DNA from 3 places in the Pseudomonas fluorescens genome. Region 2 is predicted to be linked to each of the others. Evidence: predicted binding sites of a transcription regulator. Region 2 holds the regulator's gene; each other region holds the start of a gene.
What was found. The regulator FliA, encoded in region 2, starts transcription of late flagellar genes. The targets are predictions, from matches to a motif close to CTAAAGTTTNNNNNNNNNNNGCCGNTAA.
Positions count from the first base shown of each region.

Region 1: a site for FliA is predicted at 1,632-1,659, ahead of flgM (flagellar biosynthesis anti-sigma factor FlgM). Genes of this name have one in related genera too.
Region 3: a site for FliA is predicted at 2,020-2,047, ahead of E4T63_RS14875 (methyl-accepting chemotaxis protein). Genes of this name have one in related genera too.

Region 1 covers NZ_CP038438.1:4,490,642-4,494,530, forward strand. The annotation lists gene E4T63_RS20675 (chemotaxis protein CheV) at 1-690, opposite strand, end outside; gene flgA (flagellar basal body P-ring formation chaperone FlgA) at 773-1,534, shown strand; gene flgM (flagellar biosynthesis anti-sigma factor FlgM) at 1,695-2,021, shown strand; gene E4T63_RS20690 (flagella synthesis protein FlgN) at 2,070-2,537, shown strand; gene E4T63_RS20695 (flagellar brake protein) at 2,630-3,376, shown strand; gene E4T63_RS20700 (MFS transporter) at 3,634-3,889, opposite strand, start outside.
Region 2 covers NZ_CP038438.1:1,768,928-1,772,816, forward strand. The annotation lists gene flhF (flagellar biosynthesis protein FlhF) at 1-991, shown strand, start outside; gene fleN (flagellar synthesis regulator FleN) at 1,105-1,935, shown strand; gene fliA (RNA polymerase sigma factor FliA) at 1,932-2,672, shown strand; gene E4T63_RS08045 (chemotaxis response regulator CheY) at 2,838-3,209, shown strand; gene E4T63_RS08050 (protein phosphatase CheZ) at 3,227-3,889, shown strand, end outside.
Region 3 covers NZ_CP038438.1:3,266,743-3,270,631, reverse strand. The annotation lists gene pnuC (nicotinamide riboside transporter PnuC) at 1-107, opposite strand, end outside; gene E4T63_RS14875 (methyl-accepting chemotaxis protein) at 258-1,892, opposite strand; gene E4T63_RS14870 (undecaprenyl-diphosphate phosphatase) at 2,188-3,018, shown strand; gene E4T63_RS14865 (DUF1294 domain-containing protein) at 3,015-3,443, shown strand; gene E4T63_RS14860 (MmcQ/YjbR family DNA-binding protein) at 3,559-3,889, opposite strand, start outside.

The sequences.
Region 1 (3,889 bases), 2.7 Mb from region 2:
TTCTTCCGGCTTCTTGCCCTCTTCGACCAGCTTGCGCAGGTAATCCAGCGCCTGCTTGCCGTCGTTCAGCGCCACCACTTCGACGCCGATCGTCTGCAGGCAACGCGTGACCTGCTTGCGCGCCACCGACGAGTCATCGACCGTCAGCACCCGCAGCGACAACGCCTTGCTCTGGGTTTCGACATCGACCACACCGACCGAAATCGCCTCGGGCGTCGGCGCCACTTCCGCCAGCACCTTCTCGACATCGATGATTTCGACTAACTGATTGTCGACCCGAGTCACAGCCGTCAGGTAGTGATCGCGCCCGGTGCCCTTGGGCGGCGGATGGATCTCCTCCCAGTTCATGTTGACGATGCGCTCCACCGAGCGAACCAGGAAACCCTGGGTCTTGGTGTTGTACTCCGTGATGATCACGAACGGACTGTTCTTGTCTTTCAACGCCCCGGAACCGGTCGCCATTGCCAGATCAAGGATCGGAATGGTCGCCCCCCGGATATTCGCCACCCCGCACACGACAGGACTGGACTTGGGCATCAACGTCAGCGACGGGCATTGCAGCACTTCCCGCACCTTGAACACGTTGATGCCGTAGAGCTGCTGACCGTCAAGACGGAACAACAACAGCTCCAGGCGATTCTGCCCTACCAGTTGCGTGCGCTGGTTCACCGAATCCATTACACCAGCCATGCCCAGACTCCTACACCAACGCCAAGTGTTGTTGCGACGCACATTCATTGCTAAACGGCACGGCGCTTGCTTTTTAACTCGTATGAACGCTCAAACGACATTTTTCCGACGCCTGACCTCCCGCACCCGCAAAGCGCTGTGCGCGGTATCTGCCGTCTGCTTCTTCTTCGCTGGCAGCCCTGCCGGTGCTGATACGGTTACCTTGCCTGACATGCTTATCGGCGTCACCCAAGGCTTTCTTGAGTTCACCGTAGAAGACTATCTGGCTACCAGTCAAACGGAAGGCCGCTACGAAATCGAGGTCAACCAGCTCGACCCGCGTATGCGCATGCCTATGTGCGACAAGGAATTGACAGCGTCACTGGAGAGTCCGGCACGTCCGCTGGGCCGGGTTACGGTCAAGGTCCGGTGCGAGGGAAGCTCGCCGTGGACGGTGTTCGTGCCCGCTCAAGTCCGCCTGTTTCGCGAGATTGTCACCACCACTCGCCCGCTAAAACGCGCCGGAATTATCGAGCCGCAGGATGTGACCTTGCGTGAACGCGACATCAGCCAGATCAATCAGGGTTTCCTGACGTCGGTGGATGAAGCCATCGGGCAGAAATTGACCCGACCAACGGTCGCCGATCAGGTGATTACCCTGGTGCATCTGGAACAGGCTGAAGTGGTGCGCAAGGGTGATCAGGTGGTCATCATCGCCCGCAGCGGTACGCTCGCTGTGCGCATGCCCGGCGAAGCCCTGGCCAATGGCGGTTTGAAAGAACAGATCCGGGTGAAAAACCTCAATTCCAACCGGGTGATCAAGGCGCAAGTCATCGCGCCGGGCCAGGTGGAAGTGGCCATGTAAAACGCTCAGGCAGAAAACTGGCGCCGGCCTCGATGCTTCCCTAAACTGTGCCGCAGCAGAACACGCTTCGGCACATGCAGCTCATTACAAAGTGAGCCTAAAGTTTTCCAGGGAATGGCCGAGAACATGGCAAGCGTCCAAATTCCCAGAGGTTTTTAACATGGTCATCGATTTCAGCCGTTTGAACAGCTCCTCGTCACTTACGGGCAGTACACGTACCAGCAACGCCAAGGAAACCGCCGAATCCGGCACCTCCGCGCCGCTGAATACCCAGGCCGAAACGGCCAGTACCGCAAAAAGCGGGGAATCGGTACACCTCAGCAATGAGGCTCAACAGTTGCAGAAGGTCACTGACAAGCTGCGCGATCAGCCTGCCGTCGACAAAGCCCGGGTGGCCGAGTTGAAAGCAGCGATTGCCGATGGCAGCTATAAAGTCGACAGCAACCGTGTAGCCAGCAAACTGCTCAACTTCGAAGCCCAGCGCTAGGCTTTTGCCGGCGCCAGGCTTTTGGACGCTTAAAACCCAAGGCCAGCCATGCACGACACTAATTTATTGCAACTGATCACCGACGACTTTGCTCCAGCTCAACAATTGCTGGAGTTGCTGCAAACCGAGTCCCTCGCTTTGCACGGTCGCGACATGCCTTTGCTCGAAGACATTCTGGCGCGCAAACAGGCATTGATCATTTTGCTTGAACAGCATGGCCGCAAGCGCAGCGAAATCCTCGCCAGCCTCAACCTGCCGCTCGACCGTCAGGGCCTGGAGCAACTGGCCAGCCACTCGAGCATTGGCGACCAGTTGCTGGCCCAGAGCGACGTGTTGACCGACCTGATTGCCCAGTGCCAGGCGGCGAACGTCAAGAACGGCCAGTCGATCCAGATTCAGCAGGCCGCCACGGCCAATCAGCTGAAAATCCTCACCGGGGGCGAGCCGCCAGCGTTGTATGACGCCTCGGGCACTTTCGCCAAACCCACCAAGCCGCGTACGCTCAGCCAGGCGTGAGCCATTCGATGTGCCTGCACTATCAACCCGCGAAACATGCTGGCAAAATGCTGGCTAGTCGTAGTCAAATTTTGTCTGGAGATTGAGAAAACGTGCCAAACGCCCTAAGCGCGGATGATAGTCCGCAGCCACCAAAGGTGCTGACCACGCCCCTGGAAATCTCCAGCAACCTGCGCCAGCTGCAAGAAAGCCACGATCCGCTGATCATCACGTTCCACGAGCGCAGCCAGCGCTTTCAGAGCTACCTGATCAAGGTCGACCGCGATACCGCGACGATTGCCCTGGACGAGATGATCCCGCGCGATGGCGAGCGCTTTCTGCAGGCGGGCGAACCGTTCAAGGTCGAAGGCTTCCACGAGGGCGTGCGCATCGCCTGGGAATGCACCGGTACGCTGAACATTGAAGAGTCCGAGGGCGATCGCTTCTACACCGGTGACCTGCCGACCGAGGTGGTTTACCACCAGCGCCGCAACGCCTTTCGTGCAGCCCTGAAGCTGACTGACCTGGTCAGCGTCGAACTCGGCGGCGAAAAGCTCAAAGCGCCGATCAACGGCAAACTGCTGGATATTTCCGCCACCGGTTGCAAGCTGCGCTTTGAAGGCGACATCACCGACCGCCTGCAACTGGGCCAGGTCTATGACCGCATGATCGCCACCCCGCTGTTTGGCAATCAACCGATCTCGGTCGAACTGCGTTATCTGCACTTCGAAGAAAAGCTCAACATCACCTTCGCTGGTCTGCGTTTCCACAACATCAGCGGCCAGGCGGCGCGCAACGTCGAACGCTTCGTCTATCAGTTGCAGCGTGAAGCACGCCGGTTCGATAAAGACGATCTGTGATTCGTACAGGCAAATAGAAAGGGCAGCCCCTCGCGGGACTGCCCTTTTCTATTTCCATTGTCCCGTCCTGGCCTGGAGATCCCTGTGGCGAGGGGATTTATCCCCGATGGGTCGCGTAGCGCCCCCAAAACCTGCCGATGCGCAGTATCAGATACTTCGCATGCGTTGATTTTGCGACTGCTTCGCAGCCGGTCGGGGATAAATCCCCTCACCACAGTTAAAGCATCATTCTTTGAACAGCCTTACCCTCACCCGATTCAGGGTCTGGCACCACTGATGTCCGGCGTCGGTTTATCCCCCTCATCAGCCGGATCAGCTTCCACCGCCGCTTCAGACTGCACTTCGGGTTCCGGCTCCGGTTCTGGCGTAACCGTGGTCTGCATCTGCTCCTGCACCACCTGCTCATCCACTCGCGGATCGAGTGCTGCCACCAACGGCGAGCTGGACATGCTGTCAGGCATCGCCACGTGGTGCAGCGGCGCGTCGTCGACCTGATGCAGATTGGTCACCGCT
Region 2 (3,889 bases):
CCCGGCGCGTCCAGCGCCCGCGCCTGCACAGTCGTCCGCCGGCATCGATCCGCGTGCGCTGGATTCGATGCGTTTCGAATTGAACAGTCTGCGCGAACTGATGGAAGTGCAGCTCGGCACGCTGGCCTGGAATCAGCTGCAAGGCAGCCGTCCGGCGCAAGCCAATCTGTATCGTCGTCTGCAACGCATAGGTCTGTCCGGGCCGTTGTCGCGCGATCTGCTGGCGATGATTACTGATATCGAAGAGCCGCGTCAGGCCTGGCGCATGCTGCTTGCGCACCTGGCGCGGATGATTGCCGTACCGGAAGTCGAGCCGCTGGAAGAGGGCGGGGTGATTGCCATGGTCGGCCCGGCCGGCATGGGCAAAACCACCACCCTGGCCAAACTCGCGGCGCGCTACGTGCTCAAGTACGGCGCGCAGAATGTCGCGCTGGTCAGCATGGACAGCTTCCGCATTGGCGCCCAGGAACAACTCAAGACGCTGGGGCGGATTCTCAACGTGCCGGTAACGCACGTCGATCCGGGCCAGTCGCTGGTGCAGGCACTCGACCCGCTGCTGCGCAAACGCGTGGTGCTGATCGATACCGCCGGCCTGCAGGCCAGCGATCCGGCACTGCGCATGCAGCTGGAAAGTCTGGCCGGGCGTGGCATCCGTTCAAAAAATTATCTGGTGCTGGCAACCACCAGCCAGAAACAGGTTCTAACCGCCGCGTACCACAGTTACAAGCGTTGCGGGCTAGCCGGCTGCATCCTGACTAAACTGGATGAGACGGCCAGCCTTGGCGAAGTGTTGAGCCTGGCGATCAGTCATGAACTGCCGGTCGCGTACCTGACCGATGGCCCACGGATTCCGGATGATCTGCATCTGCCGCGCCGTCATCAACTGGTCAGCCGCGCCGTCAGCGTGCAAATGCAGGAAGAACCCAGCGAAGAAGCCATGGCTGACATGTTCGCTGATATCTACCACAGCCCGACCAAGCAGGTTGGCTGAGGTAATGAACCGTTTTTGTACCTACATCGATGGTCTGCCATGCATTGTTCCGGTTGAGAACGCGCAGCCAGTAATGTGGCCTCCGTCTATGCAAGACAAGGTAAAGAAATAACATGGGCAGCATGCATCCCGTACAGGTGATCGCGGTGACCGGCGGCAAAGGTGGCGTCGGCAAGACTAACGTGTCAGTGAACTTGTCTCTGGCGCTGGCAGAGCTTGGCCGTCGGGTCATGCTGCTGGACGCTGACCTGGGGCTGGCGAACGTCGACGTTCTGCTGGGACTGACCCCCAAACGTACTCTGGCCGATGTGATCGAAGGCCGCTGTGAGCTGCGCGACGTGCTGTTGCAGGGCCCCGGCGGGATCCGCATCGTGCCGGCCGCTTCCGGCACCCAAAGCATGGTGCACCTGAGCCCGGCGCAACATGCCGGTCTGATTCAGGCCTTCAGCGACATCGGCGACAACCTCGATGTGCTGGTGATCGACACTGCTGCGGGTATCGGTGACTCGGTAGTCAGTTTTGTCCGCGCCGCGCAGGAAGTGTTGCTGGTGGTCTGCGACGAGCCGACCTCGATCACCGACGCCTACGCGCTGATCAAACTGCTCAACCGCGACTACGGCATGAACCGCTTCCGCGTGCTGGCCAACATGGCGCAGAGCCCGCAGGAAGGGCGCAACCTGTTCGCCAAGTTGACCAAGGTCACGGATCGCTTCCTCGACGTCGCCTTACAATACGTCGGCGCCGTGCCGTACGACGAAAGCGTGCGCAAGGCAGTGCAGAAGCAGCGAGCGGTCTATGAAGCCTTTCCGCGTTCCAAGTGCGCGCTGGCGTTCAAGGCGATCGCGCAGAAGGTCGATACCTGGCCGCTGCCTGCCAACCCGCGCGGCCACCTTGAGTTTTTCGTCGAGCGCCTCGTGCAGCAAACAGCAGGGCCTGTGTTATGACCGCGAGCGGTATGAACTACTACAAGAAGTCGGCACGTGACGCGCAGTACGAGTTGATCGAGCGTTACGCGCCACTGGTCAAGCGCATTGCCTATCACTTGCTGGCGCGCTTGCCGGCGAGTGTGCAGGTTGAAGACCTGATTCAGGCCGGGATGATCGGCCTGCTCGAAGTCTCGACCAAATATGACGCCAGCAAAGGCGCCAGTTTCGAAACGTACGCGGGCATCCGGATCCGCGGCGCGATGCTCGATGAAGTGCGCAAAGGGGATTGGGCACCGCGCTCGGTTCACCGCAATACCCGTATGGTCAGCGATGCCATTCGCTCAATTGAAGCTAAAACCGGCCGTGACGCTAAAGATCACGAGGTTGCGGCCGAACTCCAATTGAGTCTCGACGATTACTACGGGATTTTGAATGACACCCTGGGCAGCCGGCTGTTCAGTTTCGACGATCTGTTGCAGGACGGCGAACACGAAGGGCTGCACGAGGATGGCGCCAGTGCTCATCTTGAGCCGTCACGCGATCTGGAAGATGAACGCTTTCAGGCGGCGCTGGCGGACGCGATTGCCAATTTGCCGGAGCGTGAGCGACTGGTGTTGGCGCTGTACTACGACGAAGAGCTGAACCTCAAGGAGATCGGTGAAGTCCTTGGCGTCAGTGAATCGCGGGTCAGCCAGTTACACAGCCAGTGCGCGGCCCGTTTGCGGGGGCGTTTGGGGGAGTGGCGAGCGCGCTGAAGGCAGTGTGGGGACACTGCGAACGAGGCTGGTGCGGTGAGAACGGCACCGGTCTTGCTCTGTTGTGCTCCAGACAGTCTTCGAGTGCTGCGCCGATTGATTGAAGTGGCGCGTCCAGGTGCTGGGCGCGTTTAAGACTGCTTGGAGGTCGAATTGAACAAAGACATGAAAATCCTCATCGTTGATGACTTCTCAACGATGCGGCGGATCATCAAGAACCTGCTGCGCGATCTCGGGTTCACCAACACCGTCGAGGCCGACGATGGCACTACTGCCATTCCGGTACTCAACAGCGGCAGCATCGACTTTCTGGTAACGGACTGGAACATGCCGGGCATGACCGGTATCGACTTGCTGCGCCACGTGCGTGCCGATGAAAAACTCAAGCATCTGCCGGTGCTGATGGTGACCGCTGAAGCCAAGCGCGAGCAAATCATCGAGGCCGCTCAGGCCGGTGTGAACGGCTACGTGGTCAAACCTTTCACGGCTCAGGCGTTGAAAGACAAAATCGAGAAGATTTTCGAACGCATCGGCTGATGACGCGCGGGGGAGCTATGGAGCATAACGAATCTTCACAGGGCGATTTCGAGTCGACCCTGAAAAAACACGCGGTCGAACTGGTCGAGAGCCTTGAAAAAGGCAGGTTCGGCGACGCTGTGCAACTGATCCATGAGCTCAATCAGACCCGTGACCGCGGCCTGTATCAGGAAGTGGGCAAGCTCACACGCGAACTGCACAGTGCGATCGTCAATTTCCAGATCGATCCGCACATGCCGCAGGCCGAGGAAGTGTCGCAAATCACCGACGCCACCGAACGCCTGGGCTATGTGGTCAAGCTGACCGAAGCCGCGGCCAACCGCACCATGGATCTGGTGGAAAGCGCCACCCCGGTGGTCAATGGCCTGGCTGAAGAAGCCCAGGCGCTGAGCACCGATTGGGGCCGCTTCATGCGTCGTGAAGTCGGAGCTGAAGAGTTCCGCGAACTGGCGCGCCGGGTCGACGGTTTTCTGTCACGCAGCAGCACGGACAACCGTGCGGTGTCGAGCAACCTCAACGACATCCTGCTGGCTCAGGATTACCAGGACCTCACAGGTCAAGTGATCAAGCGCGTGACCCAACTGGTCACCGAAGTCGAAAGCAATTTGCTCAAACTCGTCCTCATGGCCAGTCAGGTTGACCGCTTTGCGGGCATCGAACACGACCGTGCCGCGATGCTT
Region 3 (3,889 bases), 1.5 Mb from region 2:
AGCAACACCATGACCAGGCCGATCGGCCAGCACCACGGATTCTGTTTGACCGTCAGCCAGACGGCGATCACACCGAGGGCGGCGGCAAACAGTTCAAGCCCGGACATGGGGGTTCCTTGGGGGAGTTGAGGAGGGAGCGGATTGTACCCAAAAACCTGTAGGAGTGAGCCTGCTCGCGATGGCGGTGGGTCAGCCGCTCTGTGGTTGACTGATACGACGCTATCGCGAGCAGGCTCACTCCTACAGGGGGAGCGGGGTCAGACGCGGAACTGGCGCAGAAGCTGGTTCAGCTGTTCACTCAATTGCCCCAACTTCACGCTCGCCACACTCGACTGCTCCGCCGCCAACGCCGTACTGTGCGACAGCCCGGCGGCCTGCGTGACGTTCTGGTTGATATCCTCGACCACATGCGCCTGTTGCAGTGTGGCGCTGGCAATCGAGGCATTCAGGCCGTTGAGATTGCGCAGGGCCTGGCCGATCGCGTTAAGGCTGGCACCGGCGAGGCCGGCCTGTTCGATGGTCAGTTGCGAGGCCTTGCTGCTGTCGCCAATGACTTTCACCGCCGCTTCGGAATGATTCTGCAGGCGTTCGATCATGCTCTGGATTTCCGCCGTCGACTTTTGCGTGCGCTGCGCCAGCAACCGCACTTCATCGGCCACCACCGCAAAGCCCCGGCCCTGTTCCCCGGCGCGGGCCGCTTCGATGGCCGCGTTGAGCGCCAGCAGGTTGGTTTGCTCGGCAATCGAGCGGATCACCTCCAGCACACTGCCGATCTGCGTACTTTCGGCCGCCAGGGTGCGAATCACTTCGACCGCTTGGTCAATGGTTCCGGACAACTTGTCGATCTGTTGCAGACTGCCGTCGATGTTGATCTGGCCCTGCTGCGCCTGAGCTTCGGCATCGCGCATTTCAGCGGCAGCATGTTCGGCGTTCTTCGCTACGTCCTGTACGCCGTAGGTGACTTCGTTGATCGCGGTCGCCACCAGTTCCATCTGCTGCGATTGCTGTTGGCTGCGCTGCTGGGCCTGAGTCGCATCGTTGCCCAGTTCACTGGACGACTGACCCAGCGCACTGGCCGAAACCTGCAGGTCACCGATGACCCGGCGCAACTTGGCGGTGAAGGCGTTGAAGTGATGCGCCAGTTGCGTGACTTCGTCCTGACCGTGGGTGTCGAGGCTGCGGGTCAGGTCGCTCTCGCCGCTGGCGATGTTGGCCATGGCGTTCACGGTTTCCTGTAACGGACGGACGATGCTGCGGGCAATCAAAATCACCAGCAGGGCCATGATCACGGCGATCACCAAACCAATCACTGAAGCCTTGATTAACTGCCCCCGGAACTCGCTCTGCACATCATCGACGTAAACGCCCGAACCGAGCACCCAGCCCCACGGCTCGAACAATTTTACATAGGAGGTTTTCGCCACCGGTTCGCTGGCACCGGGCTTGGGCCAGCGGTAATCGACCATGCCCGCGCCTTTGCTTTTGGCGATCGCGACCATCTCGTTGAACACCGCGAAACCGTCCGGGTCGCGGATCGCCGAAAGGTTCTGGCCTTCGAGTTTGGGGTTGGTCGGGTGCATGACCATCACGGGGGTGAGGTCGTTGATCCAAAAGTAATCGCTCTGGTCGTAGCGCAGGCCACGAATGGCGGTCAACGCCTGTTTCTGCGCGGCGTCGCGGGTCAGGGTGCCGGCGGTTTCCAGGTCGTGGTAATAGGTCAGCAGGCCGCTGGCGGTCTGCACCACATGCTGGGTTTTCTGCGCCTTGGCGTGGTACAGGTCATCGTGGATCTGCTTGAGCATCAACACGCCCAAGGTCAACAACATGACCACCGCCACAATCAAAATGAGCCACAAGCGTCGGCTGATCGACACACTGCGCAAGCTGTTCATAACGCTGTCACTCCGATTTCTTTTTCTTGTAATAAATCAACGCCAGCATCCAACCACGTTTGGGTGGTCAGGCATACGCGACCCAAGTCGAATAACGCCGCAGCACTATTAAGGCTTGTCTGTTAGGATTTCGGCCCCGCGCGTGAAAACCTGAATCCGAATTGATATTTCACGGAATTTTGACCGTTTCGTGTGGATCCTGTGCGCGCGGAATCGGTACAGCTACGCTGAACGCAGTGAACGTTAGAAAAATATTATCGGGGCATGCCCGCGTGCATCGCTCTTTGGGGGATTGATGGATCTTTGGACCGCCTTGCAGGCACTGATTCTTGGAGTTGTAGAGGGGCTGACGGAGTTTTTGCCCATTTCCAGTACCGGACACCAGATCATTGTTGCCGACCTGCTCGAGTTCGGCGGCGAACGGGCCATGGCGTTCAACATCATTATTCAGCTCGGCGCGATCCTTGCGGTGGTCTGGGAGTTTCGCCGCAAGATTCTCGACGTGGTGATCGGCTTGCCGACCCAGCCGAGTGCACGGCGTTTTACTGCCAACCTGCTGATCGCGTTTCTGCCGGCGGTGGTGCTGGGGGTGATTTTTGCCGACCTGATTCACCAATACCTGTTCAATCCGATCACCGTCGCGACCGCGCTGGTGGTGGGCGGTGTGATCATGCTGTGGGCCGAGCGTCGGCAACATGAAGTGCACGCCGAAACCGTGGACGAGATCACCTGGAAGGACGCGCTGAAAGTTGGTTTCGCGCAGTGTCTGGCGATGATCCCCGGTACCTCGCGTTCGGGCTCGACGATCATCGGCGGCCTGCTGTTTGGCCTGTCGCGCAAGACTGCGACCGAGTTCTCGTTCTTCCTGGCGATGCCAACCATGGTCGGTGCGGCGGTGTACTCCGGTTACAAGTATCGCCATCTGTTTGTGCCGGCGGACTTCCCGGTGTTCGCCATTGGTTTCATCACCGCGTTCATCTTCGCCATGATCGCCGTGCGCGGTCTGCTCAAGTTCATCGCCAGCCACAGTTACGCGGCATTCGCCTGGTACCGGATTGTTTTCGGTCTGGTGATTCTGGCGACCTGGCAGTTCGGCTGGGTGGATTGGTCGGCGGCGAAACCATGAGTGATTCCCGCGCGCGCCGCCCGGATGGACGACCGTCCGGTAGCGGCATTCAGCATCTGAAACTGAAACTGGCGGTGCTGTTGATCGTGTGCGCGCTGCCGCTGTTCGGCTCGCTGTCGATGTGGCTGCGCGGCATCTCGCTGGTGCCGTTGACCGCTTATGGCGTGGTCAGCGTGCTGGCGTTTTTCATGTACTGGGCAGACAAGCGCAAGGCCCGCGCCGATGCGTGGCGCACACCGGAAAACATCCTGCATGCGCTGGAACTGGCCGGCGGCTGGCCCGGCGCGCTGATCGCCCAACAGGTATTCCGGCACAAGACGCGCAAGGTGTCGTTTCAGATTCTGTTCTGGGTGATTGTGGCGCTGCATCAGGTGTTCTGGATCGATCAGTTGTTTCTCGGTTCGAACCTGCTTTCACTGTTCTAAATCACCACAAATCCTCTTGTAGGAGTGAGCCTGCTCGCGATGGCGTCGCATCAGTCAAGGATATGTCGACTGACACACCACTATCGCGAGCAGGCTCACTCCTACAGGATCGGGTTTACAGCAGTAATCCGATTTGGGTCTTCTTCGGCAACTTGCCCACCACCAACTGGTGCGAACGCTGCAGCAATGCCCGCAATTCCTCGGCACCCAGCGGGTAGGGCGGGTGCATGATGATCCACTGCGCCCGCGCCAGATAAGGCGCAGGGTGAATACCCGGGCGGTCGCAATGGCCGAGAAACAGATCCTTGTCGACCTTGAACGCCAATGAATCCCCGCGCAGCCCTTGCAGGGCAAACATCTTGTTGCCGGCAATCGAGAACACCCGCACGCCGCCCCATTTGTAATCCTCACGCGCACCCGGCAAGGCCAGGCAGAAGGCGGCGACA